4 regions of the Streptomyces sp. NBC_00654 genome follow, and region 4 is predicted to be linked to each of the others. Evidence: riboswitches for the same ligand, from Rfam matches in the RefSeq annotation. Region 4 holds a riboswitch; each other region holds the start of a gene.

The links. A riboswitch is a leader RNA that binds a small molecule or an ion and turns the genes downstream of it on or off. The one in region 4 is predicted to bind cyclic di-AMP.
Region 1: linked by a shared signal. The riboswitch ahead of OHA98_RS37680 (M23 family metallopeptidase) and the one ahead of OHA98_RS10830 (M23 family metallopeptidase) in region 4 are both predicted to bind cyclic di-AMP.
Region 2: linked by a shared signal. The riboswitch ahead of OHA98_RS05790 (C40 family peptidase) and the one ahead of OHA98_RS10830 (M23 family metallopeptidase) in region 4 are both predicted to bind cyclic di-AMP.
Region 3: linked by a shared signal. The riboswitch ahead of OHA98_RS24975 (C40 family peptidase) and the one ahead of OHA98_RS10830 (M23 family metallopeptidase) in region 4 are both predicted to bind cyclic di-AMP.

The regions. Positions count from the first base shown of each region.
Region 1 covers NZ_JAPEOB010000003.1:1,158,486-1,165,512, forward strand. The annotation lists gene OHA98_RS37670 (PrsW family intramembrane metalloprotease) at 1-820, shown strand, start outside; gene OHA98_RS37675 (aldo/keto reductase) at 892-1,836, opposite strand; gene OHA98_RS37680 (M23 family metallopeptidase) at 2,057-3,088, opposite strand; cyclic di-AMP (ydaO/yuaA leader) riboswitch at 3,100-3,252, opposite strand; gene OHA98_RS37685 (PP2C family protein-serine/threonine phosphatase) at 3,608-4,780, opposite strand; partial or broken gene OHA98_RS37690 (TipAS antibiotic-recognition domain-containing protein) at 5,004-5,188, opposite strand; tRNA gene OHA98_RS37695 (tRNA-Met) at 5,291-5,364, opposite strand; gene OHA98_RS37700 (FAD-dependent monooxygenase) at 5,418-6,533, opposite strand; gene OHA98_RS37705 (TetR/AcrR family transcriptional regulator C-terminal domain-containing protein) at 6,759-7,027, shown strand, end outside.
Region 2 covers NZ_JAPEOB010000001.1:1,301,937-1,308,963, reverse strand. The annotation lists gene OHA98_RS05800 (M23 family metallopeptidase) at 1-548, shown strand, start outside; gene pcrA (DNA helicase PcrA) at 691-3,129, opposite strand; cyclic di-AMP (ydaO/yuaA leader) riboswitch at 3,401-3,547, shown strand; gene OHA98_RS05790 (C40 family peptidase) at 3,546-4,715, shown strand; gene OHA98_RS05785 (hypothetical protein) at 4,781-5,134, opposite strand; gene OHA98_RS05780 (C40 family peptidase) at 5,528-6,604, shown strand; gene OHA98_RS05775 (GNAT family N-acetyltransferase) at 6,670-7,027, shown strand, end outside.
Region 3 covers NZ_JAPEOB010000002.1:1,060,159-1,067,185, reverse strand. The annotation lists gene OHA98_RS24995 (helix-turn-helix transcriptional regulator) at 1-29, opposite strand, end outside; gene OHA98_RS24990 (ATP-binding protein) at 266-697, shown strand; gene OHA98_RS24985 (LysR family transcriptional regulator) at 802-1,719, opposite strand; gene OHA98_RS24980 (LysE family translocator) at 1,792-2,433, shown strand; gene OHA98_RS24975 (C40 family peptidase) at 2,464-2,934, opposite strand; cyclic di-AMP (ydaO/yuaA leader) riboswitch at 2,938-3,124, opposite strand; gene OHA98_RS24970 (hypothetical protein) at 3,656-3,964, opposite strand; gene OHA98_RS24965 (ATP-dependent Clp protease proteolytic subunit) at 3,972-4,607, opposite strand; gene OHA98_RS42985 (tryptorubin family RiPP precursor) at 5,479-5,568, shown strand; gene OHA98_RS24960 (cytochrome P450) at 5,646-6,692, shown strand.
Region 4 covers NZ_JAPEOB010000001.1:2,513,566-2,520,592, reverse strand. The annotation lists gene OHA98_RS10845 (bifunctional GNAT family N-acetyltransferase/acetate--CoA ligase family protein) at 1-1,818, opposite strand, end outside; gene OHA98_RS10840 (HPr family phosphocarrier protein) at 1,979-2,260, shown strand; partial or broken gene OHA98_RS10835 (GntR family transcriptional regulator) at 2,427-3,133, opposite strand; gene OHA98_RS10830 (M23 family metallopeptidase) at 3,368-4,186, opposite strand; cyclic di-AMP (ydaO/yuaA leader) riboswitch at 4,199-4,367, opposite strand; gene OHA98_RS10825 (pitrilysin family protein) at 4,614-5,993, opposite strand; gene OHA98_RS10820 (pitrilysin family protein) at 6,020-7,027, opposite strand, start outside.

The sequences.
Region 1 (7,027 bases), on a different contig from region 4:
CTTCGCCGCCGTGGGCGCGCGCCGCCACCGGGTCCGCCGGATCCTGCTGCCGGCGCTGGGCCTGCTCCTCGCGATGGGCATGCACGCCCTGTGGAACGGCTCCTCCGCGTTCGGCCCGTACGGCTTCTACGTGGTGTACGGGATCTTCATGGTCCCGGCGTTCGGGCTGGTGACCTGGCTGGCCGTCTTCACGCGCCGGCGCGAGCTGCGTACGCTCTCCGCCGAGCTGCCCGCGTACGCGGCGGCGGGCTGGCTGACCCCGGCCGAACCGCTCGCGCTCTCCTCGATGCGGGCACGCGGCATGGCCCGTGATCTGGCCCGCCACTGGCACGGCCACCCCGACCGGGCCCGCGGCCGGGCGGCGGCGCGGGCGGTCGCCGAGTACGAGTCGTTCGCGACGTCCCTGGCCGGGCTGCGCCGCAGGGCCCGCCTGGACTCGGCGGGCCCGGACTTCGCCGGGCGGGAGCGGGAGCTGCTGCACCACCTGTGGCAGCGCCGGGAGATCGCCGGTCCGGCTCTGACGTACGCGGCCCACGCGACCGGCCGACTGCACACGCACCCCCGCCGCCCGGCCGCGCCGTACGGCGGGCAGTTCCCGCAGCAGCAGCACCCGCACGCGTACGCATCCCCGGGCCCGTATCCGGGGCCGTATCCGTATCCGGAGCCGTATCCGTACGCGACGCCGGGTCCGCAGCGGTACGGGCACGCGGGACCGCCGTACGCGGGTCAGTTCCCGCCCCAGCAGTACGGGCCCGCACCGCACGCGACCCCGCCCCAGCAGTACGGCGGCGCCAACCCGTATCTGCGTCCCCCGCAGTAACCGGGACGGCACGCGCCCCGGCCCGGTCGGCGGGACCGGCCCACCGCGTGCCGGACCGGTCCCGCCGTGGATCAGGCCGACGCCTCGGTGAGCGCGGCGATTTCCTGGTCCGTCAGGTGCAGGCCGGCCACCGCGACCAGCGCGGACAGCTGCTCGACCGTGCGGGCGGAGGCGATCGGTGCGGCGACGGTCGGCCGCGCGGCCAGCCAGGCCAGGGCGACCGTGGCGATCTCGGCCTCGCGCTCCCGCGCGATCGTGTCGAGCGCCGCCAGCACCTTGCGGCCCTGCTCCGACTCCAGGTGCCGGCCGGCGCCCTCGGCCCGCGGGCTGTCGACCGACGTACCCGGACGGTACTTTCCGGTGAGGAAGCCCGAGGCCAGCGCGAAGTACGGGACGGCGGCGAGCCCGCCGCGGGCCGCGGTGTCCTGGAGGGCGCCCTCGTAGGTGTCGCGGGAGACCAGGTTGTAGTGCGGCTGGAGGGCGACGTAGCGGGCCAGGCCCTCGCGCTCGGAGAAGTCCAGGGACGCCTGGAGCCGCTCCGGGCTGATGTTGGAGGCGGCGATCTCACGCACCTTGCCGTCCTTCACCAGCCGGTCGAGGGCCGTGATGATCTCCTCGACCGGGACGGTCTCGTCATCGAAGTGCGTGTAGTACAGGTCGATGTGGTCGGTGCCGAGCCGGCGCAGCGACTCCTCGGCGGCGGCCCTGATGGTGGTGGCGGAGAGCCCCTTGTACGAGGGGTGGGCACCGACCTTGGTGGCGACGACGATGTCGGACCGGTTGGCACGCGAGGCGAGCCACTTGCCGATGACGGTCTCCGACTCGCCGCCCTCGTTGCCGGGGACCCAGGCGGAGTAGGAGTCGGCGGTGTCGATGAAGTTGCCGCCCGCCGCGGCGTACGCGTCCAGCACCGCGAAGGACTGTGCCTCGTCCGCCGTCCAGCCGAAGACATTGCCGCCGAGGGCGAGGGGGAAGACCTGAAGGCCGGAGGAACCGAGCGGGCGCAGAGAAGTCACAGAAGTCATGAAGAGTTCAACGAGAGCACCCGGGGGCGCTATTCCATGACAGCGGACCGGCAGCCCTGACGTCGGGGGGTGTGCGTCAGGGCTGCCGGGGTTCGGGGGCGCCCGGTGAGGGCGCGGGGGGAACGCGGCGCTGGGGCAGGGGAAGCGCGGTGCCGGGGCGGGACTCGGAGCCTGCCGGGTGGCCTCCGGCCGGAGGTCACCCAACGGGTTCTCAGACCGTGAGCCCCTTGCTGCGCAGCCAGCTCATCGGGTCGATGGCCGAGCCACCCGGGGTGCGGACCTCCAGGTGGAGGTGGGCGCCGGTGACGTTGCCGGTGGCGCCGACACGGCCGATGGTGTCGCCCGTGCTGACCTTCTGACCGGCCGACACGTTCATCGAGGACTGGTGGCAGTACCAGATCTCCGTGCCGTCATCGAGCACCAGGACCGTGCGGTAGCCGTACGCGCCGGAATATCCGGCGGACTTCACGGTGCCGCTGTGCACGGCCTTGACCGGGGTGCCGCTCTGCGCCGCGAAGTCGAGGCCGGTGTGGTGGCCGGAGGACCACATCGTGCCGGACTGACCGTAGGTCGAGGTGATGCTGTACGAGGACGTCGGCAGCGCGTAGCTGGCGGCGAGCTTGGCGAGGCGCTCGGCCTCCGCCTTCTTCTTCGCCGCTTCCTCCGCCTTCTTCTTCTCGGCGGCGGCCTTGGCCTCGGCCTTGTCCTGCTGCTTCTTGGCCTCGGCGGCGGCCTTCTCGGCTGCCGCCTTCTCCTCCGCGGCCTTGGCCTCGGCGTCGGCGCTGGCCTGCTGCTGCTCGGCCTGCTGAAGGATGCGGGCGCGCAGTGCCTCGCCCGGGTCGGTCGTGCCCTGCTCCGCCTCGGCGTCGGTGATACCCGCGGAGGTGAGCGGTGCGGTCGCGACCGGCTTCTTGTCCTCGTCGTCGGACAGGAAGGAACCCACGCCGGGAAGGGACTTGGCGTCGGGGAGACTGGCCGCGAGGGAATCGGGAAGAGATATGGAGACCGGCGGCTTGCTCTGCGCGGTGGCCATGCCGCCCGCTCCGACGGCCGCGATGACACCGACCCCGAGGACGGTGGAGCTACGGGCGAGTCCCCGCTGCTTGGCTACGCGGTGCCTGCCGCGCACGGGCCGGATGGACTCCTCGGTGGGATTCCATTCCTCCCAGGTCCTGTCCGAGTCACCGAAGTTGCCGGTGGCGAAGGGTGACGGGGCCTCGGGGGCAGGCTTGTTGGACGCCACGTGGGCGCACTCCTTTCCTTCCTTCTCGCCTACCGGGTTAGCTGACGGGTTCGGAGCAGGAAGGTCTCCTACGGGCCCCTCCGCCTCTGACGAGACGCAGGTGTCCGATTCACCCCATGTAGGTGGTTCCCCGGTTCCCTTGCGGGATTCGGCGCTCGCGCACGGTGCCGCCTCTTGCGACGACTGGGACGACCGCGCTGCGTTATCGAACGTTAATAGACGGACGGGTCCTATTCCAAGCTCTTCCCAGTGATCGTTCGCGACTTCGGCCTGGACTTACGTGATGCAACCATCCCGAATCGGACGAGCAGAGCACGATTTGATCACTACTTGATTTCTGACATTGCATCAAATGTTATGCGGAGCGGTGTCCTTCGATTACGTACGGTGGTATCGCCCGGCAACCGGCACGCGCTCCAACCACGGATCCCGTCCACACGTCCGTCCACACGTCCGTCCACACATCCGTCCACACATCCGTCCACGTCCCCGTCCGCACCTCACGCCCGCACGTCCCGCTCATTCATCGCCCCGGCCCACGATCCTCACGGTCGTCCGGCGCTCCGGCTGTCCCTCAGCGGGCCTTCCCACCGCGAGAAGTGCCATGTCGTCAGTGGACCGGCCGCCGGTGTGCAGCCGGACATCGTCGGTGAGCGCGGAGAGCAGTTCCTCGGGCCCGGGGAAGATCCGGCCCCGCAGCCGGGCCGCCGGATCGTAGAAGGCCCCGGACGCGTCCCGCGCCTCGGAGAGGCCGTCCGTGAACAGCAGCAGCGTCGCCCCCGGCGGCAGACCCCACTCGTCGGCCCGGTCCGGCCACGCACCCAGGTTCATCCCGAGCGGCAGCGCGGGCACGGTCGGCGACAGCACCTCCAGCGCTCCGTCCGCGTGCAGCAGGATCGGTTCGGGGTGCCCCCGGTTGACGATGCGCAAGGAGAGGGAGCCGGGCGGGATCTCGACGAGCACCGCCGTGATGAACCCTTCCATCGCGTCGAGCCCGCCGCGCCGGGTCCCCTCCCGTGCCAGCGCCCGTTCCAGCCGCTGGGCGACCCCCTCCAGCGAACGCTCCTGCTCGGCGGCCTCCCGGAACGCCCCGATGATCACCGCCACCGCCTCGACCGCGTCGAGCCCCTTGCCCCGTACGTCCCCGAGCACCAGACGTACGCCGTGCGGGGTGTCCGCCACGGCGAACAGGTCACCGCCGACGAACTCGTCCGCCTGGGCCGCCTCGTACCGTGCGGCGACATGCAGTCCGCCGATCCGGTCGTCCGGGGTCGGCAGCACGGCCCGCATGGCGGTCTCCGCGATGAAGCGCGCCGAGGCCAGCTGCTCGTTGCCGCGCCGCACGACACCGTTGATGACGAGGGCGAGCACCGAGGCCGTGAGCACGGTGATCAGTTCGGTGACCGGAGCGGCCCGGGTCAGCGTCCCCGCGTACAGGTGCAGAGCGAAGACGGCCAGCACCGAGGCCACGCCGGTCCGGACGGTGCTGGCCAGACTGAAGAACGGGGCGGCCATCAGCGGTGCCGCCACGAACAGCGGTACGGCGGTGAAGGTCGGCGGGGTCCCGACGTCGAAGAGCAGCCCGCCGCCGATCATCAGGGCGGGCAGCGCGCGTACGAACCGGCGGGCCCCGACGCCTCCGGCCGGCCCCCGGCCACCATGGCGGGCCGGGAAACCGAAGGAGGGGACCACACGCCCGCGCACCGGGAAGGCCGACCGCCAACGGCTCCGGGCGCGGGGCAGCCCGGCAGGTCTCCCGCGCCGCCTGTCCCGCTTCCCCACCTGTGCACTCCTGCCCGGTCCATCCACGGCTGCGGACGGTACCGCGCCCCGTCCAGGCTTGCCGGAGCCGCGCCGTGCGGCGACTCCTCATCGGCCAAAAGAGGGGAGCGTGCGGGGCCGGGGCCTCCGGAGGTCAGTCGGAGAGCCGGAGTTCCGCGTAGATCGTCAGCGCATCCCGTACGAAGGCGGCGGTGCCGTCCCCGTACCGATCGTAGTTCTTCGCGAAACGCGGATCGGCGGCATACATCTCCTCTGCCCCGCCGCGCCCAGCGAGCGCCACCACCGGCCGCCGCGCTCGTACGCGTCACGGCCCCTGCGGATACGGCGGATACGGCACCCATGGACCCGGTGGATCCGGCACACGGTCCGGAAACGACTCGGGCCCGGCACGCTGTATGCGTACCGGGCCCGGTCCTTCAGTAGCGGGGACAGGATTTGAACCTGCGACCTCTGGGTTATGAGCCCAGCGAGCTACCGAGCTGCTCCACCCCGCGTCGTTGAATGCAACTCTACGGCATGCCGGACGCACTCCTGACCACCTGGCACGTCAGACCTCCAGCACGATGGCGTTCTTGGCCCGGTCGAGAGCCTCCTCGGACGCGGGAGAGCCTGCCTCGCCGCGCCCCTCGACGAGGGCCTGGTTGACCGTGACGAACGGACGCATCCGCTCCTCGTACCGCGCGAACGCGAGCGTGTGGTCACCGTCCGCCCGCGCCAGTTCGTCCGCCAGCACCTGAGCACCGACCAGCGCCAGGCCGGTGCCCTGCCCGGAGAGCACGGACGCCCCGTACCCGGCGTCGCCCAGCAGCACCGCCCGCCCCCGCGACCAGCGGTCCATCCGCACCTGGGCCACGGCATCGGCGTAGAAGTCGGGCGCCTCGCGCAGCGCCTTGAGCAGCCGGTCGCTCTCCCAGCGCAGCGGCGCCATGTGCGCGGCGACCAGCGCCCGGTACGCCTCCTGGGTCCGGGCTTCCGGCCCGAGCGGCCCGCCCCCGAAGCCGAAGGTGACCCGGAGCTCGGTGTTGTCGCGCACCGGATAGATGCCGTACCCGGCCGTCCCCTCCCGGAGCCACACCTGCCAGTTGTCGAGGCCCAGGAAGTTGTCCGCGCCGAAGATGGCGATGTGCATGTCCAAATGACGGATGAACCGCTCCTCGGCGCCGAAGGCCAGCCGCCGCACCCCCGAGTGCAGCCCGTCGGCTCCCACCACCAGGTCGAAGGTGCGCGGGGCGGCGTGCTCGAAGGTGACGCGCACCCCCTCCTCCGCTTCCTCCAGTGCGGTGATGCTGTCCCCGTAGAGGAACTCCGCCCCGTCCCCGACGCGTTCGTGCAGCATCCGTACGAAGTCCTCGCGGAGCACCTCGATGTCGCCGTTGTCGAGCCGGCCGCTGCTGAAGGTGGACTCGGTGGAGCGGTGCATCTCGTTGCCGTCCCCGTCGAGGACGGACATGCCCCGCATCCTGGTACGGGCGCCGCGCGCCCGGTCCAGCAGCCCGAGCCGCTCGACGACATCGAGGGCGACGCCGCGGATGTCGATGGCCTGACCGCCCCGGCGCGGGGCGGGGGCGCGCTCCACGACGGTCACGGTACGGCCCTGTTCGCCCAGCAGCCGGGCGAGTGCCGAGCCGCCGATACCGCTGCCGGAGATGAGGACGTTCTTCATGGCGGAACCCCTTCGGTCCTGTGGCTGTCCGCGCCACCGATTCGTACGGTGTACGCGCACTGAATGTACGGCGTACGCGCACGCCTGCCAAGCACACTTCTCCGCACCTGAGCTAGTGCAGGGCCGCGATTTTCCGCCTTCTCTCCTGCTAGCCTCTGCACTAGTACAGCCCCAGCGCCCGAAAAAGAAGAACGCCGCCTGGGAGAGAAAGAGGAGGAGCAGGGCATGACCGCGGAAACCCAGCCCCCGTACCGGCGCATCGTCGGTGAGATCCGTCGCCGCATCACCGCCGGTGAACTCGCCCCGGGTGACCGGGTCCCCTCGACCCGGCAGATCGCCAAGGACTGGGGCGTCGCCCTGGCCACCGCGACGAAGGTGCTCACCACGCTGCGCCTGGAGGGGTACGTGGAGACCCGCCCACGGATCGGCACGGTGGTGGCCGCGGGGCGCGCGCCCGCGACCGCTTCCGCTTCCCCTCCCGCGCCTCTCGCGGC
Region 2 (7,027 bases), 1.2 Mb from region 4:
AGCTGGACACCCAGCTCGCCCGGCTCAGCGCCGATGCCGACGACTTCCGGGACCGCGCCAGCCGCACCCAGGAGCGCATCGACCTGAAGGAGCGGCAGGCCGCCGAGAAGAAGAAGCGCGCGGAGGAGGCGGCACGCCGTGAGGCGCTGCGCCCCAAGTTCGTCCTGCCGGTCAAGCAGCACGGACTCAGCGCCTACTACGGCCAGGCGGGCGTCAACTGGATGTCCGTCCACACGGGCATCGACTTCCCCGTCGGGTACGGCACTCCGGTGATGGCCGCGACCGACGGCACCGTGCGCACCCAGTTGAACAGCGCCTACGGCAACATGGTGATCGTGACCATGGCCGATGGCACCGAGACCTGGTACTGCCACCTCAGCAGCACCAGGATCCGCTCGGGCCCGGTGAAGGCCGGTGATGTCATCGGGTACGCCGGGGATTCGGGCAACTCGACCGGCGCGCACCTGCACTTCGAGGTCCGGCCCGGCGGCGGCTCGGCGATCGACCCGCTGGCGTGGCTCCGCAGCCACGGACTCAACCCGACCTGAGCGGCCCAGGGCCGGGCGTCCCCTCGGGCCGAGGGGATTCCGGCCGGGAAATCCACGACACGCCCGGGGGGCGGGACGGCCGAGGCCGCCCCGCTCCCCGGGCGTTCTCCGTCTGCGGCCTCTCGGCCCGCAGCTCCTCGGCCTACAGCTTCTCGACCGGCGCGTACCGCAGGAGCAGCTTCTTGGGCCGCTCGTCGCCGAAGTCCACCGTGGCCTTCGCCTGGTCCCCGAAGCCCTCTACGGCCGTCACCGTGCCCAGACCGAACTGGTCGTGCGTGACCCGGTCCCCCACCACCAGCGTGACCACCGGCTTGTCCGAGCTGCGACGGGTCGCGAAGCCGGACGGGCCGGAGCGCGAGCGGGACGAGGACAGCGAGGACGTGATGCCCGAGGTCGGACCGGCCGGAGCCGCCATCGGCCCCTTCCGCTTCCACTCCAGGTGCTGGTCCGGGATCTCCTCCAGGAAGCGCGACGGCGGGTTGTACGAGGGCTGGCCCCAGGCGCTGCGCATCGCGGCCCGGGTCAGATAGAGCCGCTCACGGGCGCGGGTGATGCCGACGTAGGCGAGCCGCCGCTCCTCCTCCAGCTCCTTGGTCTGGCCGAGGGCCCGCATGTGCGGGAAGACGCCGTCCTCCATCCCGGTCAGGAACACCACGGGGAATTCGAGGCCCTTGGCCGTGTGCAGCGTCATCAGGGTGATGACGCCGGAGCCGTCCTCGTCCTCGTCCGGGATCTGGTCCGAGTCGGCGACCAGCGCGACCTTCTCCAGGAACTCGGCGAGGGTGCCCGCACCCTCCTCGTCGCCGCGCTCCTGCTCGAATTCGAGGGCGACGGCGGCGAGCTCCTGGAGGTTCTCGATACGGGTCTCGTCCTGCGGGTCCGTGGAGGCCTGGAGCTCGGCGAGATAGCCGGTCCGCTCCAGGACCGCCTCCAGGACGACGGCCGGTCCGGCACCGGACTCGACGATCGTGCGCAGCTCCTCCATGAGCGTGTTGAAGCGCTTCACGGCGTTGGCCGAGCGGGCCGCCATGCCGTACGCCTCGTCGACGCGGCGCAGCGCCTGCGGGAAGGAGATCTTCTCGCGCAGCGACAGCGCGTCGATCATCGCTTCGGCGCGGTCGCCGATGCCCCGCTTGGGCACGTTCAGGATGCGGCGCAGGGGGACGGTGTCCTCGGGGTTGGCGAGGACCCTGAGGTAGGCCAGGACGTCCCGGACCTCCTTGCGCTCGTAGAAGCGCACTCCGCCGACGACCTTGTAGGGCAGCCCGACGCGGATGAAGATCTCTTCGAAGACACGTGACTGGGCGTTCGTCCGGTAGAAGACGGCGACATCGCCGGCCTTCGCGTCGCCCGCGTCCGTCAGCCGGTCGATCTCGTCGGCGACGAACTGTGCCTCGTCGTGCTCGGTGTCGGCGACATAGCCGGTGATCCGGGCGCCACTGCCGGCGTTCGTCCAGAGATTCTTGGGGCGGCGGCTCTCGTTCCGCTCGATCACCGCGTTGGCGGCGGAGAGGATCGTCTGCGTGGAGCGGTAGTTCTGCTCCAGCAGGATCGTGGTGGCGTTGGGGTAGTCCTCCTCGAACTGGAGGATGTTGCGGATGGTCGCGCCCCGGAAGGCGTAGATCGACTGGTCCGCGTCACCGACGACACACAGCTCGGCGGGTGCGTCCGCCTCGCCGGACGGGCCCACCAGCTCGCGCACGAGGGTGTACTGCGCGTGGTTGGTGTCCTGGTACTCGTCGACCAGGACGTGGCGGAAGCGGCGGCGGTAGTGCTCGGCGACATCGGGGAACGCCTGGAGCAGGTGGACCGTCGTCATGATGATGTCGTCGAAGTCCAGGGCGTTGGCCTCGCGCAGCCGTGCCTGGTACAGCGCGTATGCCTGGGCCAGTGTCTTCTCGAAGCCGTCGGCGGCCTGGCCGGCGAAGGTCTCCTCGTCGATCAGCTCGTTCTTCAGGTTCGAGACCTTGGCCGTGAACGACTTCGGCGGGTAGCGCTTGGGGTCGAGGTCCAGATCGCGGCAGACCAGGGCCATCAGCCGCTTGGAGTCGGCGGCGTCGTAGATCGAGAACGACGAGGTGAAGCCGAGCTTCTTCGACTCGCGGCGCAGGATCCGTACGCACGCGCTGTGGAAGGTCATGACCCACATGGCGTTGGCGCGCGGGCCGACGAGCTGCTCGACACGCTCCTTCATCTCGCCCGCGGCCTTGTTGGTGAAGGTGATCGCGAGGATCTGGCCGGGGTGCACACCGCGCTCCGCGAGCAGATGGGCGATCCGGTGGGTCAGCACCCGGGTCTTGCCCGAGCCGGCCCCGGCGACGATGAGCAGCGGCGAACCGGCGTGCACCACGGCGGCGCGCTGCTCGGTGTTCAGCCCGTCGAGCAGCGCGGCGGCGTCGATGACCGGCCGCGGGGCACCGTCCCGGTAATAGCCGTCGCGGGGCGGCGGGGGCGCGTCGAAGACGCCCTCGAAGAGACCCTCCGGCACCGCTTCGGGTGCGTGGTCCTCGGGAGGCGGCGGGGGCCCTTCCTCCGAGTGCTGGAGGCCGGTCAGGAAGCTGTCGTCAAAGAGGCTGCTCATCGCTTGACGAGTCTAGGCCGCCGCACCGACAGTCCGTGGCCGCATCGGATACGAGGGCGGCCGGACGGGCACGTACGGAGACCGGGCACCCACACCGCGTAGGGGAAGGGCGGCGGCGCCCGGTTCCCGCGGGCCCGATTCACCGAGGTCACGAAAATGTATCGGGCATATCGAACATCAACCTTCACAGCGGCCCCACGGGTGGCTAGCGTGCTCGGTCGGGCGCCCCGTACCCCCTTGCGGCGAACCACGCCGAGCGGACGCCCCCGCCGAATCCGTACTGCCCGACGGCAGCCCGGGACCGGGGACCCACCAGCGGTACCGGGGTGAACCGGCCCTTCCCCACGGGGCCGTAGGGCAGCCTTCCGTTCCGCCCGAACCCGACAGCCAACCCGGCAGGCGGTCCACGGAAGGAGATGCCGGCCTTGGCCTCGCATCGCAAACCGCGTACGAAGGTGCGCACCACCACTCCCGCCGTCGGGCTGACGACGGCGGCGCTGGCCTCCGTCACGCTGCTCTCCACGCAGAGCGCGACGGCCGCGCCCGCGGAGCCCAGGCCCGGGATCGAGGAGGTCCGGAAGAAGGTCGACGACCTCTACCGGCAGGCGGGCACCGCGACCCAGCAGTACAACGAGGCGAAGGCGGCCTCCGCGAACCAGCGCGCCGAGGTCGACGCCCTGCTCGACGATGTGGCCAAGCGCGCCGACAAGGTCAACGAGGCCCGCCGCGCCCTCGGGAACTACGCGGCGGCGCAGTACCGCACCGGCGGCATCGCGCCCACCGCGACGTTCTTCCTGGCGGACGACCCGCAGGCGTACTTCGACCAGGACCAGCTGATGGACCGGATGACGAGCCAGCAGCAGAAGGCCGTCGCCGACTTCCGCGAGCAGCAGTCCGCGGCGGCGGTCAAGCGCACCGAGGCGGTGAAGAGCCTGGAGACGCTCACCGAGTCGCAGGCCACGCTGCGCACCAGCAAGCAGAGCGTGCAGACCAAGCTGACCGAGGCGCGCACCCTGCTGTCGACGCTGACCGCCCAGGAGAAGGCGCGGCTGGCGGAGCTGGAGCGCGAGAAGAAGGCCGAGGCCAGGATCAAGGCGGAGAAGCTGGCGCGTCAGCAGGCCGCCGCCGAGGCGGAGGCCGAGCGGAAGGCCAAGGAGGAGGCCGCGAAGGAGCCGGACTCCGGGAGCGGCACCGGTGGCGGGACGGACACCGGATCGGGGCCGGACAGCGGCTACGCCGCCAAGGCGGAGAAGGTCCTCGCGTTCGCGCGCGGCCAGATCGGCAAGCCGTACGTCTGGGGCGCGACGGGCCCCGCCTCGTACGACTGCTCCGGGCTGACGCAGGCGGCGTGGAAGGCGGCCGGGGTCGACCTCCCCCGTACGACCTGGGACCAGGTGAAGGTCGGCACCCGGGTGGCCACGGCGGATCTGCGCCCCGGGGACCTGGTCTTCTTCTACGACGACATCAGTCACGTCGGCATCTACAAGGGCGACGGCATGATGATCCACGCGCCGAAGCCGGGCGCGAACGTGCGCGAGGAGTCGATCTACTACATGCCGATCTACGGCAGCGTGCGCCCCGCCTGACCGCGCGACGCCCCGGACGGCCGGTGAAGGCCGTCCCGGGGCGCTCCGGGACGGGACCGGCCGGCTCAGGTCCAGAGGGTGGCGATGAAGATGTTGGCGACCGTCAGACCGCCGACCGCGGCGAACGCGCCCTTGTCGACCTTCTCCTCGTCCCGCTTGATGTAGACGAGCGCGAGGATGACGACCAGGATCAGCAGCTTCACGCCGATCTTGATGTTGTTCACGGTCTGGTCGTCGGCCTGGTTGAGCCCGACCAGGGCGACGCCGGTGACCAGCATGGTCAGCGCACCGTGCAGCATGGCCGGAACGAATCGCGCCGTGCCCGCGCCCATCGCCTTCATCTGGGTCAGGAAACCTCCCAGCAACGAGGCGATGCCGATGATGTGCAGGGCGACGAAGATATTGATGAGTACGTCCATGGTCCCGCAGCCTAGGGCCCTGCCCCGAACCGCGGATCGCGGCCCTGGCCGTAGCACCACCTCACAGCCAGGTGTAGCGTTCTTGGCTCGTTCTTACGGATTTCGCCCGGACCTGCACGAATTGCCTGACTCTGAGGCAGTATTTCCGGTCATTCCGGCACAGCGAAACGCCACATGCGTGCAATAGCTGTCATGTCGACTCTTTTCCGCGCCCCGCGATTAGCGTCCCTCCCAGGTGATCGGCTCTCCAGCGCCGCCCGTACCGGGCGGCACCCGCTCACCCCGCCGCGAGGTCCGGCGGTCGGCCGCTCCCCCCGTGGTGGCCGGCCCACCGGGCCTCGCGTGCCCGTCGGCAGCCCCCGGCGGGCAGCCGACAGGAAGGATGCAGCCCTCGTGGCCGCGCACCGGAAATCAGCTCACCGGAAACCCAAGCAGCGCCTGTTCACCGGCCCTGCTGCCCGCACCGCGGCCACCCTGGCCCTCGCCGGGGCGGCGACCGCCACCACCGCCACCGGTGCCGGGGCGGCCCACGCCGAGCCCCGGCCCACCCCGGCCCAGGTCAAGACCAAGGTGGACCGGCTGTACCACGACGCGGAGGTCGCCACCGAGAAGTACAACGGGGCGAAGGAGAAGGCGACCGCGACGGCGAAGGCCCTCGACGCCCTGCGCGACGAGGCGGCCCGCCGGACCGAACGCCTCAACACCTCGCGCCACGACCTCGGTTCCCTGGCCACCGCGCAGTACCGCACCGGCGGGCTCGACCCGGCCGTCCAGCTGGCGCTCTCCTCCGACCCCGACCAGTACCTCCAGCGCGCCGCGTTCCTGGACCGGGCCGGTGACCGCCGGGCGACCGTGCTCAACGGGATCCGGCGCCAGCTGACCGAGGTGGCGCGGGTCCGGGCGAGGGCCGAGGAGGAGATCGGCACCCTCACCGCCCGCCAGGCGGACCTGAAGAGACACAAGGCCCGGATCACCGGCAAACTGGCCGACGCACGGCGGCTCCTGGACACCCTGACCGACGCCCAGCGCGCCGACTACGAGCGCGCGGCCGACGCACGGCACGGCGGCGGCACCTCCCACGCGGACCGCGCCTTCCCCCGCGGCTCGGCCGTGGCCCCCAACGCCCGTGCCGCCCAGGCCGTCGGCTTCGCGTACGGGGCGATCGGCAAGCCGTACGTCTGGGGCGCCACCGGCCCCTCCTCGTTCGACTGCTCCGGGCTCACCCAGGCCGCCTGGCGCGCGGCCGGTGTCTCGCTGCCCCGCACCACCTACACACAGATCAACGCCGGACAGCGGGTCTCCCGCTCCGAACTGGCCCCCGGCGACCTGGTGTTCTTCTACTCCGGGATCAGCCATGTCGGGCTCTACATCGGCGGCGGCCGGATGATCCACGCACCGCGCCCCGGCGCACCGGTCCGCATCGCGCCCCTCGACGAAATGCCTTTCGCGGGAGCGACCCGGGTGGCGTAGTCTCCCGGCGCCGACACCGGACCCGCCGAAGGACTCCCCGTATGCCGATGGCCCCCCGTACACCGATGGACATCGAGGTCCAGGAGTACGCCCGCGCGCTCGCACTCCGCTCCCCCGGCCACTACCGGGTGGGCCCCTTCACCGTGCGGCACAACCCGCTCTGGACACTGAAGTACGCGAATTACGCCATCCCCGACCGGGACGCGGAGCCGAGCGCGGCGGAGGTGACGGCTCTGATCGACGCGTTCCGCGAGCGGGAGCGGATGCCTCGGCTCGAATACCTGCCGGTCTGGGCCCCGGCGGTCGAACCGGCGCTGCTGGCCGCCGGGTTCACCGTGGAGAACCGGGCCCCGCTCCTGGCCTGCGCCCCCGAGGCGCTGCTCCCGCCGAAACCGGTGGACGGGCTGCGGATCGCGGTGCCGG
Region 3 (7,027 bases), on a different contig from region 4:
CGTCGGCGTACCACGGGACCGTGCAGCATGCCGGCCTCCTTCCGCTGTGCAGGGAGAGCCGGGCCCGCACGGGGACCGGCCCGCAGAGAGGTCAGTGTGCCGCGCGTTCGACTGCCACCGGGGCAGAGTTCACCGCTTTGAGCGACAGATATATGCATACCTTGGCCGATCGTCGTTACAGAGGGCAGCATCAGTGGCAATCTGGCGCGAAGCACAATCCCGGCCGATCGCGGGTCGGCCGGGGCGGGAAAGGGACGGCGTCGCCATGGCAGATCATCAAGAAGCAACCGTCACCCTGCCGAGTGATCCGGTCTCGGTCTCCTCGGCCCGCAGGTATGTCGCCCGGATACTGGCCGAATGGGGTCTGGCCGACGACACCGAGATCGCCGACACCATCCGGCTGATCGTTTCGGAGCTTGCCACCAACGCCGTACAGCACACGTTCGGGCTGTCACCCACCTTCACCGTGGACCTCCGGCTGGACCGGGAGGAGGAGCTGCGTCTCGGCGTGACGGACAGTCACCCCCGCTGGCCCCAGCGGCTGCCGGCCGCCGTCCAGCAGGACAACGGACGCGGCATGGTGATCATCCGGGCCCTGGCCAAGGAGTACGGGGGACAGCTCTCCGTCACTCCCACCCCCGAAGGAGGCAAGACGGTCTGGATCGCCCTGCCCTGGACGGTTCCGGGCCAGGGCTGACGGGGAAGCGGGCGCGCCGGGTCCACTGCTCGCGGGCAGGGCCCCGGCGTCCGTCCGGGCAGGCTCCCGGCGTCCGGGCAGGGCCCCCGGAGTCCCGGCCGGCCCTACCGCGCCGCCGCGCCCCGTCCGAATCCGCTGCGCATCAGTGCCAGCAGGGTCGACGCGGCGGAGGTCGCCCGGTCGCCCCGGTGCGCGACGGAGATCGTCCGGCGGAAGGCCGCCGGATCCAGCCGCCGCACGGCCAGCGGGGTCGGGGACATCGCGGCGACCATCTCCGGAACCACGGCCACCCCGAGCCCGGCGCTGACCAGCGCGCACACCAGGGCGTAGCCGGGGGACTCGCACACCACGGCCGGGGTGGCGCCGGCCTCGGCCAGGGCGCTCTCCACCCCGCGCCGGGGCGGATGCGTGGGCGCGCTGCTGATCAGCGGCCGTCCCGCCAGCTCGGCGACCGGCAGCCGGCCCGTCCCCTCGGCGAGCCGGTGGCCGACCGCGGTGACGAGGACCAGTTCCTCGACCAGGAGAGGCTCGACGACGACGCCCATGGGCGGGGGACCCGCGGGCGCCGGTTCGTACGCATGGGTCAGGGCGAGGTCGACCTCTCCGGCAGCCACGGCGGTGACTCCCTCGGGCGGCTCGTAGTCGGTCACGGCGAGCTCCACATCCGGATGTGCGCGCCGGAACGCGCTCAGGACCGGCGGCAGCAGGTGGATTCCGGCCGTGGTGAACGTGCCGACCCGCAGCCGCCCCCCGGAGAGCCCGGCCAGCTGAGCCAGCTCGTGCCGAGCCTGGTCCAGCTCGTCCAGGACCCTTCTGGCCCGGCCCGCCAGCAGCTCACCGGCGGCCGTCAGCCGCGCCCCGCGATGATGACGAACCAGGAGCGCCGCACCGGCCTCGCGCTCCAGTTTGGCCAGCTGCTGGGAGAGAGCAGGCGCGGTGTAGCCCAGGCGCGCGGCCGCACGCGTGATCGATCCGGCCTCGGCGACCGCCACCAGCGCCGCCAGCCGTGTCGGGTCGTACATTAAGCGTTCCTTTTGGCAGACCCAGAAGATTGCAAGTACACGCTAAAGGCTCTTCCGGTCCAGGGTGTAACCATGGACGCACAACTGCTCGCCTTCACGGGAGTCGCCGCGGGGATGGTCGCGCTGCCCGGCGCCGATTTCACCGTCGTCGTACGCAACGCACTCGCCTCGCGCCGTTCCGGGGTCGTCACCGCGCTGGGTGTCGCCGGGGGGCTGCTGGTGCACACCGCGCTGGCCGTGGCGGGCCTGGCCGCGGTGCTGGTCACCATGCCCGTGCTGTTCCGCACCGTCCAGCTCCTGGGCGGCGCGTATGTGCTCTGGCTCGGTCTCAGCGCTCTGTTCGCGTGGCGACGTCGGCCCGCCGAGGCGGACCGGACAGCGCAGCCGGAGGCCGGCCCCGTGCAGAAGGAGCTGGGACGCTCCCTGCGGCAGGGCTTCCTGACCAACGCGCTGAACCCCAAGGCGCCGGTGCTCTTTCTCAGCCTGCTGCCCCAGTTCGTGCCCGACGGGCAGCCGCCACTGCCCAGGACCCTGCTGCTCGCGGCCGTCGTCGTGGTGCTGGCGCTCATCTGGTTCCCGGCCGTGGCCCTGCTGGTGGACCGGCTGGGGCGGTGGCTGCGCCGGCCGCGTACCGCCCGTGCGATCGAGGGCGGCAGCGGCGCGGCGCTCACCGCACTGGGGCTCGTGCTGGTGACCGGACCGCTGCTGCGCTGAAGCGGGTCCGGCCGTGGGTCAGGCCGTGGGTCAGCGGACCCGTCCGTACCACACGCTGTTCGACCAGATCTTCTCCAGCCGGACCACCGCCCCGGTCTTCGGGGAGTGCCAGATCTTTCCCTTGCCCGCGTAGATGCCCACGTGGTAGACGCTGCGGCCGGAGTGGAAGAAGACCAGATCACCCTTCTTCCGCTTGGACTTCGAGATGTGGTGGGTCTTGTTGTACTGCTGCTGGGCCGTGCGCGGGAGTTTCTTGCCGGCCTTCTTGAAGGAGTAGAGAGTCAGCCCCGAGCAGTCGAACCGGCGCGGACCGGATGCTCCGTACTTGTAGGGCGATCCCTTCTTCGACGCGGCGATCGTGAGCGCCTTCGTCGAGTGCGTGGCGGCCTCGGCCTCGTTGACCAGCCCCGGCGCCAGCATGGCGGAGCCGACGGCCAAGGTGAGGACCGAGGCCGTACCGGCCCGGGTAAGCAGAGACGGGACATGTACCTGCGCAGTCATGCGCAACCCTTCGTCAGCCGCCTGTGAAGGATGACCTGTCGGGTTCGGGCTGGCGAAGTTGCCCGGCCGCACTTGGCGGCTTCACCCCGAGGGGCGACCGGTTGCCCGGCCGACCCGTTGTGCTCGGGTCCTCCACTCCTGCCGATCCACTTCTGTCGACCAGTCATCCGGGCAGTGGCAGGACTCGGCGTCCGCCCGGACCGCCCCGCCGCGGTGGCGGGGGCTTGTCGTCCCAGGGATCTTGACTCACGAAGTGCCGGATTTCCGAGCTGAAACAGCGATTTGTGAGAGTCGTCACGACTGATCCGTTCGGGTGGACGAGCCCGATTTCCGCCCTCGGCCGGGCTGCCCGACCAGCCTCGCACCAGCGACGGAACGTCAGATTCCGAGTACTGTCCACGCGCTGAGCGCAAGTTGGGCTGTCCCTCGTGAGGGGGAATGCCTACGCCGAACGAGGGAGGAAATCTGATCTCCTTGCCGGGCGTGTCGCGGGGCGGGCGCGGAGAGGTGTGGCGGGGCGCGGAGGGGTGCGGAGGCGCGCATGAGATGCGGCGAGGTGTGGAGTGGTGAGGAGTGGTGAGGACTGGCGTGGCCAGGTCCCGGCTCCCCGTGATCGGGAGCCGGGAGCCGGTGGCGGACGTGGTGCCGGGCGTTGTGCCGGATGCGGTGCCGAGGGGTCGGCCGGGGCGGACCCCGGCCGAGTGGCGGGCCTGGGGTCCGGTCAGCCCACCGGCGGCGGGGGCATGGTGACCCGGCCGGCGCGCCGTTCTCCGTCCAGCAGGCGCAGGGCCCGCGCCAACGTCGCCGCGTGGATCTGCGCTTCGCCCCGTTCGTGCATCAACGCCAGGGCGTCGCGCAGCGCCGTGGCCCGGGAGGCCAGGGCCTGCGCGGCCCGGAGCGCGCCATAGGTGTCACTGCCTCGGGCCGGGTTGATCCGGCCCAGTTGGTCGAGAACTTCCAGGTAGCGGTCGATGAACTCCCCCTCGGCGCGGGTCAGCGCGGGGAGCGGCGGGTACTCCGGTGGAAGCATGGTGGGTTCACCTCGGGGGGTGCGGCGGCCGGGACGGGCCGCGGTTCTCCATGACGTGGTCCACGAGCCCGTACGCCTGGGCGGCTCGGGCGTCGAGGATGGTGTCGCGCTCGATGTCGGCGGTGATCTGCTCCGTGGACCGGCCCGTGTGACGGGCCAGCATGGCCGCGAGCATCTCGCGCACCCGCATCAGCTCGCGTGCTTCGATTTCGAGATCGGACGGCTGGCCCTGGACCGGTTCGTCCAGCGTCGGCTGCCGGATGACTACCCGGGCGCCGGGCAGGGCATGTCGGCGGCCCGGCGCGCCTGCCGCCAGCAGCACGGCGGCGCTGGAGAAGGCCTGGCCGAGGCAGAACGTCTCCACGTCGCACGCCAGGTACTGCATGGTGTCGTAGATCGCGGCCATGGCGTTGAACTCGCCGCCGGGGGAGTTGATGTAGAGCGAGATGGGCCGGTCCGGCTCGGCGTGCTCCAGATACATGAACTGTGCGATCAGGTCGGTTGCCGCGGTGTCGTCGACCGGGGTGCCGAGGAAGACGATCCGCTCGGACAGCAGCTTGGAGTACGGGTCCAGGGTCCGGGTCCCGGTCGCGGTGCGCTCGGTGAACTCCGGCAGGACGTAACGGGCGGCAGGTCGGATCATGGCGGTGCCTCTCCTGGGGTCTGCACGGTTGTTCTCGGTGGGTCGCTGTTCCGCGGGCGCGCCGTTCCCGGGTACGTGGTCCCTGGGGACCCGCGGCCGCGTCCGTAAGAAATGTACAGGACGTACAGAAAGCTTTGGCGGGGCACGCGCCTGGTTCTTGGCACCGGGGTGGCTGTCCGGGGTCGGTGCCCAGGCGTTCGGGGACACGGGTCGGGCATGCGAGGGGCGGAATGCTGCCGCTGCACCCCGGTGGAGCGGACTCCCTGCTCCGGGAACCCCGTGCCGCCTCTGGCTCTTGATGGAAGCGGACGTGCTGTTCCGGGCGGTCCAGGAGGACGTGCGGGCGCAGGCGGCGTTCATCGCCGCTGCCCTTGCCCTCCTGCCGGGGCTGCCTGCGGAGTCCGCCGAGGCTCGGTTGTCAGAAGCAACGGGCTTGTGGGTCCGCAGCCAAGTGCCGCGTGGCCTGTCTCCGCGCGCTCGCAGTAGAGGAAGCCTCGTTCTGACGCAGGTCAATCATCGTGGGCGATCAGTGTGAGTCGGCCTCGTCGGAACAGGCGACCGGACGCCTTCGGCGGAGTCGTCCCGCGGGAGATGCCCCCGGTCATGCCGCATGGCCGAATCACCGCATTCGAGGCCATCCCCTCCCCGGGGTGTCCATATTTGGGCGCCAATGGATGAATTAGGGGCGATTTGCCGAGATGTGAATATCTGTGAAATCGAAACGTGAATGAGTCAATTCAGGCAGTGATGTGAGTCACTTGACACATTCATCGAACAGGTCTTAACTGCCCACGGCAGTTGAACTGAATGCCGGGAATTCCTTCCGGTATCCATATCTTCTGCCACCGAACAAGCATCTCGTTCATCACGCATGGAGGTTTTCATGAAGCTCGTTCGCCTCGTCAATAAGTTCCGCCCGGAGAAGAGTCTCAAGGCTTACGCCTGGTACGGCTGGATTTAATCAGGTAGTTTCCTTGCCGGGCTCGCGTCGGTCAGGAATTCTTGCCGACGCGAGCCGCCTACCCATGGAGTTCACCCATGTCTATGCTCCGCGCCGGCGGGAGCGGTCGGGTTACTGAGTTCGCGCCGAGGCTCGACGAGCTATTGAGCCGTTATCGCGATGCGTCGCTGTTCCGTCTGGAGCCCGACACGATCGGTGTATCCGGCGCCGATCTGATGGACAGCCTGCTCCGCAGCAGACCGGCCAACGCGGAGGAGAGGCCTACCTTCAAACCCGTCCAGAAGCGGCTTGTCAGCCGTGCCGACGCATCCACCTTTATGCAAGCCGTGGGCTCGGACGTACGAACCGCGCTGCAACGTCCCCTCGAGGACGCGGTCGACCTGACCGGCCGGTGGCCGCATGTGGCGCATGTCTACCTGCGGGATCTCGTTTTCGGGGACGAAAGTCTGCGATTCCGGGTTCTGGTCGACCGCCGACTGGAGTTGACCCCGAAACTGACTTGGTCGGCCGTCGCCTCCGGTGCCGCTTTGTTGGGCAGACCCGGGCCGGACGTGCCGCTGTCAAAACTTGCCGCTCTCGTTCTCGATTCCACGAACTACAGTGACCGGCGCTATGCCATGTACCTGTACCGGCGAGTGGCGGCACCCGTATGCTTCACCGTCTCCGCGCTTGTCACCAGCGCCCTGTGGCTCGGAGCTCCGTTCAGCGACGACGTATCGAATCGGAATATCCTCCTTGAGGCACTCCGACTGCTTCCCCCGTCGTGGAATATCTTGCGAGTGGCTTCCCCGGAGTTCTCGGACGTGGACGCACGGATCGGCCCGAAAGACGACGTCCTGCTGCTTCCCCTGCTGAGCCACCGCGACCCCAAGCTCTGGGAGGAGCCCGACGAGTTTCACCCCGAACGCTGGGACGAGCTGGATGGAGATACTCATCCCGGCTATCTGCCCTTCGGCCACGTGAGCGAACGATGCTGGGGCCGTCATATGGTCCTGCCCCTGGCTGAACGGCTCCTGGAAATCGTGCGCCGGGACGGCCTCGTGGTGAGTCCGGACCAGACCAGGGGGAAGGTCGAACTCGATGGATTGCTCGAAGTGTCCGAAGTGCGGATGACTCGACCGTGACGCTCCTTGAACCTGGCGGAACTGTCGCAGTGTGTCCGCGCGGGAATCACGCGCATGGCTTGAGAACGAGTCCTGGTTCTGGCTCAGCCTCTGCGAAGCCGTAGCCGCGCAGGTGGTCCACCACGCCGACCAGGTAGTGCAGGCCGTTGTCCACCGGCGGGTGGTGGACCCCGGCGGCCAGGTCTTCGGCGCCCGTTGTGGCGCGAGTGTCTTCGCCGCCGCGTCGACCGCGGCTTGCTCGGCTCCGGCACCGCGCCCTTCTTCCCGTCTGCCATCGTGTGCGCTCTCCTCATGGTTCTGTCGGCCTGACGGTGTCCAGCGCACTGCCGCCATGC
Region 4 (7,027 bases):
CACGGCCACCGGCTTGGCGGGGCCGTCGGCCGCGGCCTGGTGCAGGGCCGCGGCCAGGACCTCGCCGTCACCCGTCTCGGCCTCGCCGTTCTCCCCGACCCAGGGGATCGCGGTCACGATCACCGCGTCGCACGTCCCGTCGGCGAGCGCCTCGGCCAGCGCCTCCCGGAAGTCCTGCGGGCCCGCCGCCGTGGTGAGGTCGCGGGGCGGGCGCGGGCGCAGCCCCTCGGCGAGGCAGGCGTCGTACGTGAGCAGCCCGAGGGACTCGGAGTTCCCGAGGATCGCGACCCGGGGGCCGGCCGGGAGCGGCTGATCGGCCAGGAGCAGGCCCGCGTCGACCATCTCCGTCACCGTGTCGACCCGGATGACGCCCGCCTGCCGCATCAGCGCGGAGACCGTGGCGTCGGGGATGCGGCTGATGGGCACGGCGTGGCCGGGCGGTGTGGAGCCGCTGTGCCGGGCGCCCTTCACGACGACGACGGGTTTCACGGCCGCGGTCCGCCGGGCGAGCCGGGTGAACTTGCGGGGGTTGCCGATGGATTCGAGGTAGAGCAGGGCGACGTCGGTGTCCTGGTCCTCGTACCAGTACTGGAGGAAGTCGTTGCCGGAGACATCGGCCCGGTTCCCCGCGGAGATGAAGGTGGAGAGCCCCGCGCCGCGCCGGTGGAGGCCGGAGAGCAGGGCGATCCCGATGGCTCCGGACTGCGTGAACAGGCCGATGCGGCCGGGGGCGGGCGACTCGGGGGCGAGGGAGGCGTTCAGCCGGACGGCCTCGGCGGTGTTGATGATGCCGAACGCGTTCGGGCCGATGATGCGCATGCCGTACGAGCGGGCCTGCCGGACCAGTTCGCGCTGGAGCTCACGGCCCTCGGCGCCCAGTTCGGCGTATCCGGCGGAGAGCACCACGAGCCCCTGGACGCCGTTCTCGCCGCAGTCGGCCACCGCTTCGGGCACCCGGTGGGCGGGGACGGCGATGACGGCCAGGTCGACCCGCTCGTCGATCTCGCCGACGGAACGGTGCGCGGGGACGCCGTCCAGCGTCGTCAGGCCGTCGTCGAAGGCCTTGTTGACCGCGTAGGCGCGCCCGGTGAAGCCGGAGCCGAGGAGATTGCGCAGGACGGTGCGGCCCACCCCGCCGGGGGTGCGGCCGGTGCCGATGACGGCGACGGAGCCGGGGGCCAGCAGCCGCTGCACCGAGCGCGACTCGGCCCGCTGTTCACGGCCGCGCTGGACGGCGAGGGACTCGGCGGTGGGTTCGAGGTCGAGGGTGAGATGGACGGAGCCGTCCTCGAAGCTGCGCTGCTGGGTGTATCCGGCGTCCCGGAACACCTTGATCATTTTGTTGTTGGCGGGCAGCACCTCGGCGGCGAAGCGGCGGATGCCCCGCTCGCGGGCGACCGCGGCGATGTGTTCGAGGAGCGCCGAGGCCACCCCGCGGCCCTGGTGGGCGTCCTGGACGAGGAAGGCGACCTCGGCCTCGTCGGCGGGCGCGGAGGCGGGCCGCCCCTGCTCGTTGATCCGGTCGTAGCGGACGGTCGCGATGAACTCACCGCCGATCGTGACGGCGAGGCCCACCCGGTCGACGTAATCGTGATGGGTGAAGCGGTGCACGTCCTTGTCGGAGAGACGCGGATACGGGGCGAAGAAGCGGTAGTACTTCGACTCGTCGGAGACCTGCTCGTAGAAGCTGACGAGCCGCTCGGCATCGTCGGTGGTGATGGGCCTGATGCGCGCGGTGCCACCGTCGCGGAGCACCACGTCCGCTTCCCAGTGGTCGGGGTACACGTGATGCGGACTCTGCTCCGGCTTCGGGTGCATGGCCAAAGCCTACGACCGGCACACCGGTCGCGGAGGGGGCGGGGCCGGGGCAGTCTGAGGAGGCCGGCCGGCGGCGCGGCCGGAACGGCGGTCGGGCACAGCACCGCGCACTGCATGAGAGACTGGTCTAGACAACCATTGATTCGTGAAGGGCAGAACCATGGCTGAGCGCCGCGTAAACGTCGGTTGGGCCGAGGGCCTGCACGCCCGCCCCGCTTCCATCTTCGTCCGTGCCGCCACGGCTTCCGGCGTCCCGGTGACGATCGCCAAGGCCGACGGCAACCCGGTGAACGCCGCCTCCATGCTCGCCGTGCTCGGCCTGGGCGCGCAGGGCGGCGAGGAGATCGTGCTCGCGTCCGACGCGGACGACGCGGAGGCCGCCCTGGACCGTCTGGCGAAGCTGGTCGCCGAGGGTCTTGAGGAGCTTCCGGAGACGGTCTGATTCCCGCACGGATCAGACCGGGGTTTCTTCCCCGACCGAGCCGCGGTATCCCGACAGGGAGCCGCGGCTCTTTCGTTCCTATCGGCACACAATTACCGCCCGACCTGATTCGGGCAGCGGAAACAAAGCCCTGCGGAATTACTTCACTTTGTATACGGCGTAATTGTTAATGCCGGACACCCGCGATGTTTACGCCGTGTTGCGGATCGCTCACCCGGTCCCGGCCCGGAGCGCGGACACCCGGCGGGCGGTGCGGCGCGGCCGGTGCGCGGACATGGCCCGCTCGGCGTGCTGGGCGGCCAGCGCCCTGGCCCGTTCGGCGTCGCCGCGCGCCACGGCGTCCACGATGGCGCCGTGCTCGGCCCAGGAGTCGGCGGGGCGGACGGGCTGCTCGACCGCGTACATCCAGGCGGTCTTGTGGCGCAGCTGGGCGAGAAGGGCGATGAGACCGGGGCTGGCGGAGGCCTGCGCGAGGGTCTCGTGGAACCAGCCGCCCAGCGAGCGCAGATCCTCGCCCTCGCCCCGGCGGGCCCGCTCCTGCCCCAGCCTGACCAGGCCGCGCAGCACCTTGAGATGGGCCTCGGTACGCCGCTGGGCGGCGCGTGCGGCCCCCAGGGGCTCCAGGAGCATCCGGACCTCCAGCAGGTCGGCGGCCTCCTGCTCGGTGGGCTCGGCCACACACGCACCGGCGTGCCGGCGGGTGACGACGAAACCCTCGGACTCCAGGGTGCGCAGCGCCTCGCGGACCGGGACCCGGGAGACTCCGTAGCGCCGCGCGAGCACCTCCTCGGTGAGGCGGCTGCCGCGCTCGAAGACACCGGAGACGATGTCGTCACGGATTGCCGTGCATACCGAATGCGCGGGAATGCGCATGTCCGAACCTCCGCCATAATCCCCGCGAAAAACGCGGCCGGCCGACGCCTGTTCCGTGACTCTATGACAATCGGCCGGAATTTCCGATGGCGCAGGGAAATCCGGGGGATATCTTTCGGCCACCGGGCACTTCGGCGGAGGGTGCGGTGACCCCGGCGGCTCCGGTGGCTCCGGTCCGAGAAACGCGGAAGGCCCCGGCGGGGAGCCAGGGCCATCGGCGGGGTGCGGAGACGGTCAGACGTTGAGGCCGTGGGCGCGCAGATAGGCGACCGGGTCCATGTCGGAGCCGTACTCGGGCGTGGTGCGCGCCTCGAAGTGCAGGTGCGGTCCGGTGGAGTTGCCGGTGGAGCCGGAGAGGCCGATCCGCTGGCCGGAGGTGACGCTCTGGCCGACGGAGACGCCGATCGAGGAGAGGTGGCCGTACTGGGTGTACGTGCCGTCCGTCATCCGGAGCACGATGTTGTTGCCGTACGCGCCGCCCCAGCCGGCCTCGACGACCGTACCCGCGCCGACGGCGACGACGGAGGAGCCGGAGGCCGCGTGGAAGTCCACGCCGGAGTGGCTGCCGGAGGACCAGAGCGAACCGCTGGACTGATAGCCGGTGCTGACGTACGAGCCGGCGACCGGGAGGTGGAAGGAGTTCAGCCGGGCGCGTTCGGCGGCGCGGGCGGCGCGCGCCTTGTCCTCGCGGACCTCCTCGGCGCGGGCCTCGGCCTTGCGTTCGGCCTCCGCCTTCGCCCTGGCCCTGGCCGCGGCCTTGGCCTCGGCTTCCGCGACGGCCTTGGCCTTCGCCTCGGCGGCGACCTCGGCCTGGTGCTCCTGGGCCTTCGCCTGGGCGTCGATCTGGTGGGCGAGCGTGGCGTCGATGGCGATGACCGCGGTCAGGCCGGTGTCGCCGACGGGGTGGGCCTCGGAGTCCGCGGCGAGGGCCGGGGAGGCCATACCGCCGATGACGCCGGTGGTGGCCAGAGCCGCGACGCCGGCGACCTGGGCGCGCTTGCGCGTCAGGCGGCTCGGGGCACGGTGCTTCCCGGTGGCACGGGTGAACGCCATGGAGGGGCTGATCCTTTCCTTCCTTCTCGCCTACCGGGTTAGCTGACGGGTTCGGAGCAGGAAGGTCTCCTACGGACACCTGGGCCTCGTACGGGGCACGGGCATCCGATTCACCCCAGGGACTTCGTGGGTCCCCGGCTCCCCAGGCTCGCGCCTGACGGGGACTCGGCGATGGCTGCCCGGCGCCGCGGACGCGGCATACGGATGACGGACAGCGGAGCCGACGCTAAGCGGCACAACTTTCCCGCAGCAAACGGACAGCGGGTTTTGTCGCTCATCCCACAGGACAGAAGAGCAACTTCCCCCGCAAAGGAACCTAATCGGACAAAAAGGAAGACCCCGGCGCGACGAGTCGCACCGGGGTCCCCTGTGCCCCGGTATACGACAGCGGGAGCATCGAGCGCCCGCTGACCGCGTACCCGGAGAGTCAGCTGACGACCGAGACCTCACCGATGCCGAGGGCCTTCACGGGCTCCTCGATCTGCGCCGCGTCCCCCACCAGGATCGTCACCAGCCGGTCCACCGGGAACGCGTTGACCACGGCGGCGGTCGCCTCCACCGTGCCCGTCTCGGCGAGGCGGGCGTAGAGGTGGGCCTGGAAGTCGTCCGGGAGGTGCTGCTCGACCTGGTCGGCCAGGGTGCCCGCGACCGACGCCGCGGTCTCGAACTTAAGCGGGGCGACCCCCACGAGGTTCTGCACGGCCGTCTCGCGCTCGGCATCCGTCAGCCCGTCGGCCGCCAGGGTCCGCAGCACCGTCCAGAGGTCCGCCAGCGCCGGTCCGGTGGACTCGGTGTCCACCGAGCCGCTGATCGCCAGCATCGCGGCGCCCGCCGCCCCGGAGGCCGAGCCCGGAGCCGTCGAGCGCAGGACCTGGCCGAAGGCGCGGACACCGTAGGTGTAGCCCTTCTCCTCACGCAGCACCCGGTCCAGCCGGGAGGTGAGGGTGCCGCCCAGGCAGTAGGTGCCGAGCACCTGGGCCGGCCAGACGCTGTCGTGCCGGTCCGCGCCGATCCGGCCGATGAGCAGCTGCGTCTGCACCGCGCCGGGACGGTCCACGATGACGACACGGCCGGTGTCGTCGGCGGTGATCGGCGGCACCGGACGGGACTGGCCGGCGTTTCCGGACCAGTCGCCGAGGGTGTCGGCGAGCAGCGCGTCCACATCGACCCCGGTCAGATCGCCGACGATCACGGCCGTCGCGGTGGACGGGCGGACATGGGCGTCGTAGAAGCCGCGCACGGCCGCCGCGTCGATCCGCCGCACCGTCTCCTCGGTGCCCAGGCGCGGGCGCGACATGCGCGCGGTCGCCGGGAACAGCTCCTTGGAGAGCTGCTTGGCGGCGCGCCGCGCGGGGTTGGCCTGCTCGTGCGGGATCTCGTCGAGCCGGTTGCCGACGAGGCGCTCGATCTCGCTCTCGGCGAAGGCCGGGGCCCGCAGCGCTTCGGCGACCAGGCCCAGCGCCTTGGCCAGCCGGGAAGCGGGAACCTCCAGGGAGACCCGGACGCCGGGGTGGTCGGCGTGCGCGTCGAGCGTGGCACCGCAGCGCTCCAGCTCGGCGGCGAACTCCTCGGCGCTGCGCTTGTCCGTGCCCTCGGACAGTGCCCGGGACATGATCGTGGCCACGCCGTCGAGCCCCTCGGGCTCGGCGTCCAGCGGGGCGTCCAGGAAGATCTCCACGGCGACGACCTGCTGGCCGGGGCGGTGGCAGCGCAGCACGGTCAGCCCGTTGGGCAGGGAACCGCGCTCGGGGGCGGGGAACGCCCAGGGCCGGGCCACGCCGGGGGCGGGCTGCGGGTGGTACTCCATGGCTACTCCAGTCGCGGCGGCGTCGCTCACTTGTCCGCCCCCTCGGGCGCGTCGGTGCCTTCGGTGTCGTCGGCGGCCTCGTCGGCCGCCGGCTCCAGCGGCTCGTAGACCAGCACCGCCCGGTTGTCGGGGCGCAGCGCCGCTTCGGCGGCCGCCCGGACCTCCTCGGCGGTGACGTCCAGCACCCGCTGCACGGCGGTCAGGGCGAGCTGCGGGTCGCCGAACAGGACGGCGTACCGGCACAGTTCATCGGCGCGGCCCGCGACCGTGCCGAGCCGGTCCAGCCACTCGCGCTCCAACTGGGCCTGGGCCCGTTCCATTTCCTCGAGCGTGGGGCCCTCGGCGGCGAACCGGGCCAGCTCCTCGTCCACCGCCGCCTCGATCTGCGGCACCTCGACGCCGCCGGACGTCTTGACGTCCAGCCAGCCCAGCGAGGGCGCTCCGGAGAGCCTCAGCAGCCCGAATCCGGCGGCCACCGCCGTACGGTCGCGGCGGACCAGACGGTTGTGCAGCCGGGACGACTCGCCGCCGCCCAGCACGGTCAGCGCCAGATCCGCGGCGTCGCAGGCCCGGGTGCCGTCGTGCGGCAGCCGGTAGGCCGCCATCAGCGCACGCGCCGGGACCTCTTCCTGAACCACCTCGCGCAGCTGCTCCCCGATCACCTCGGGCAGCGTGCCGTCGCGCGGCGGCTGCTTGCCGTCGTGGGAGGGGATGGAGCCGAAGTACTTCTCGATCCAGGCCAGCGTCTGCTCGGGGTCGATGTCGCCGACCACCGAGAGCACCGCGTTGTTCGGGGCGTAGTACGTGCGGAAGAACGTACGCGCGTCCTCAAGGGTCGCGGCGTCCAGGTCGGCCATCGAGCCGATCGGGGTGTGGTGGTACGGGTGGCCCTCCGGATACGCGAGGGCGGTCAGCCGCTCGAACGCGGTGCCGTAGGGCACGTTGTCGTAGCGCTGGCGCCGCTCGTTCTTCACGACGTCGCGCTGGTTCTCCATGGACTCCTCGTCGAGTGCGGCGAGGAGGGAGCCCATCCG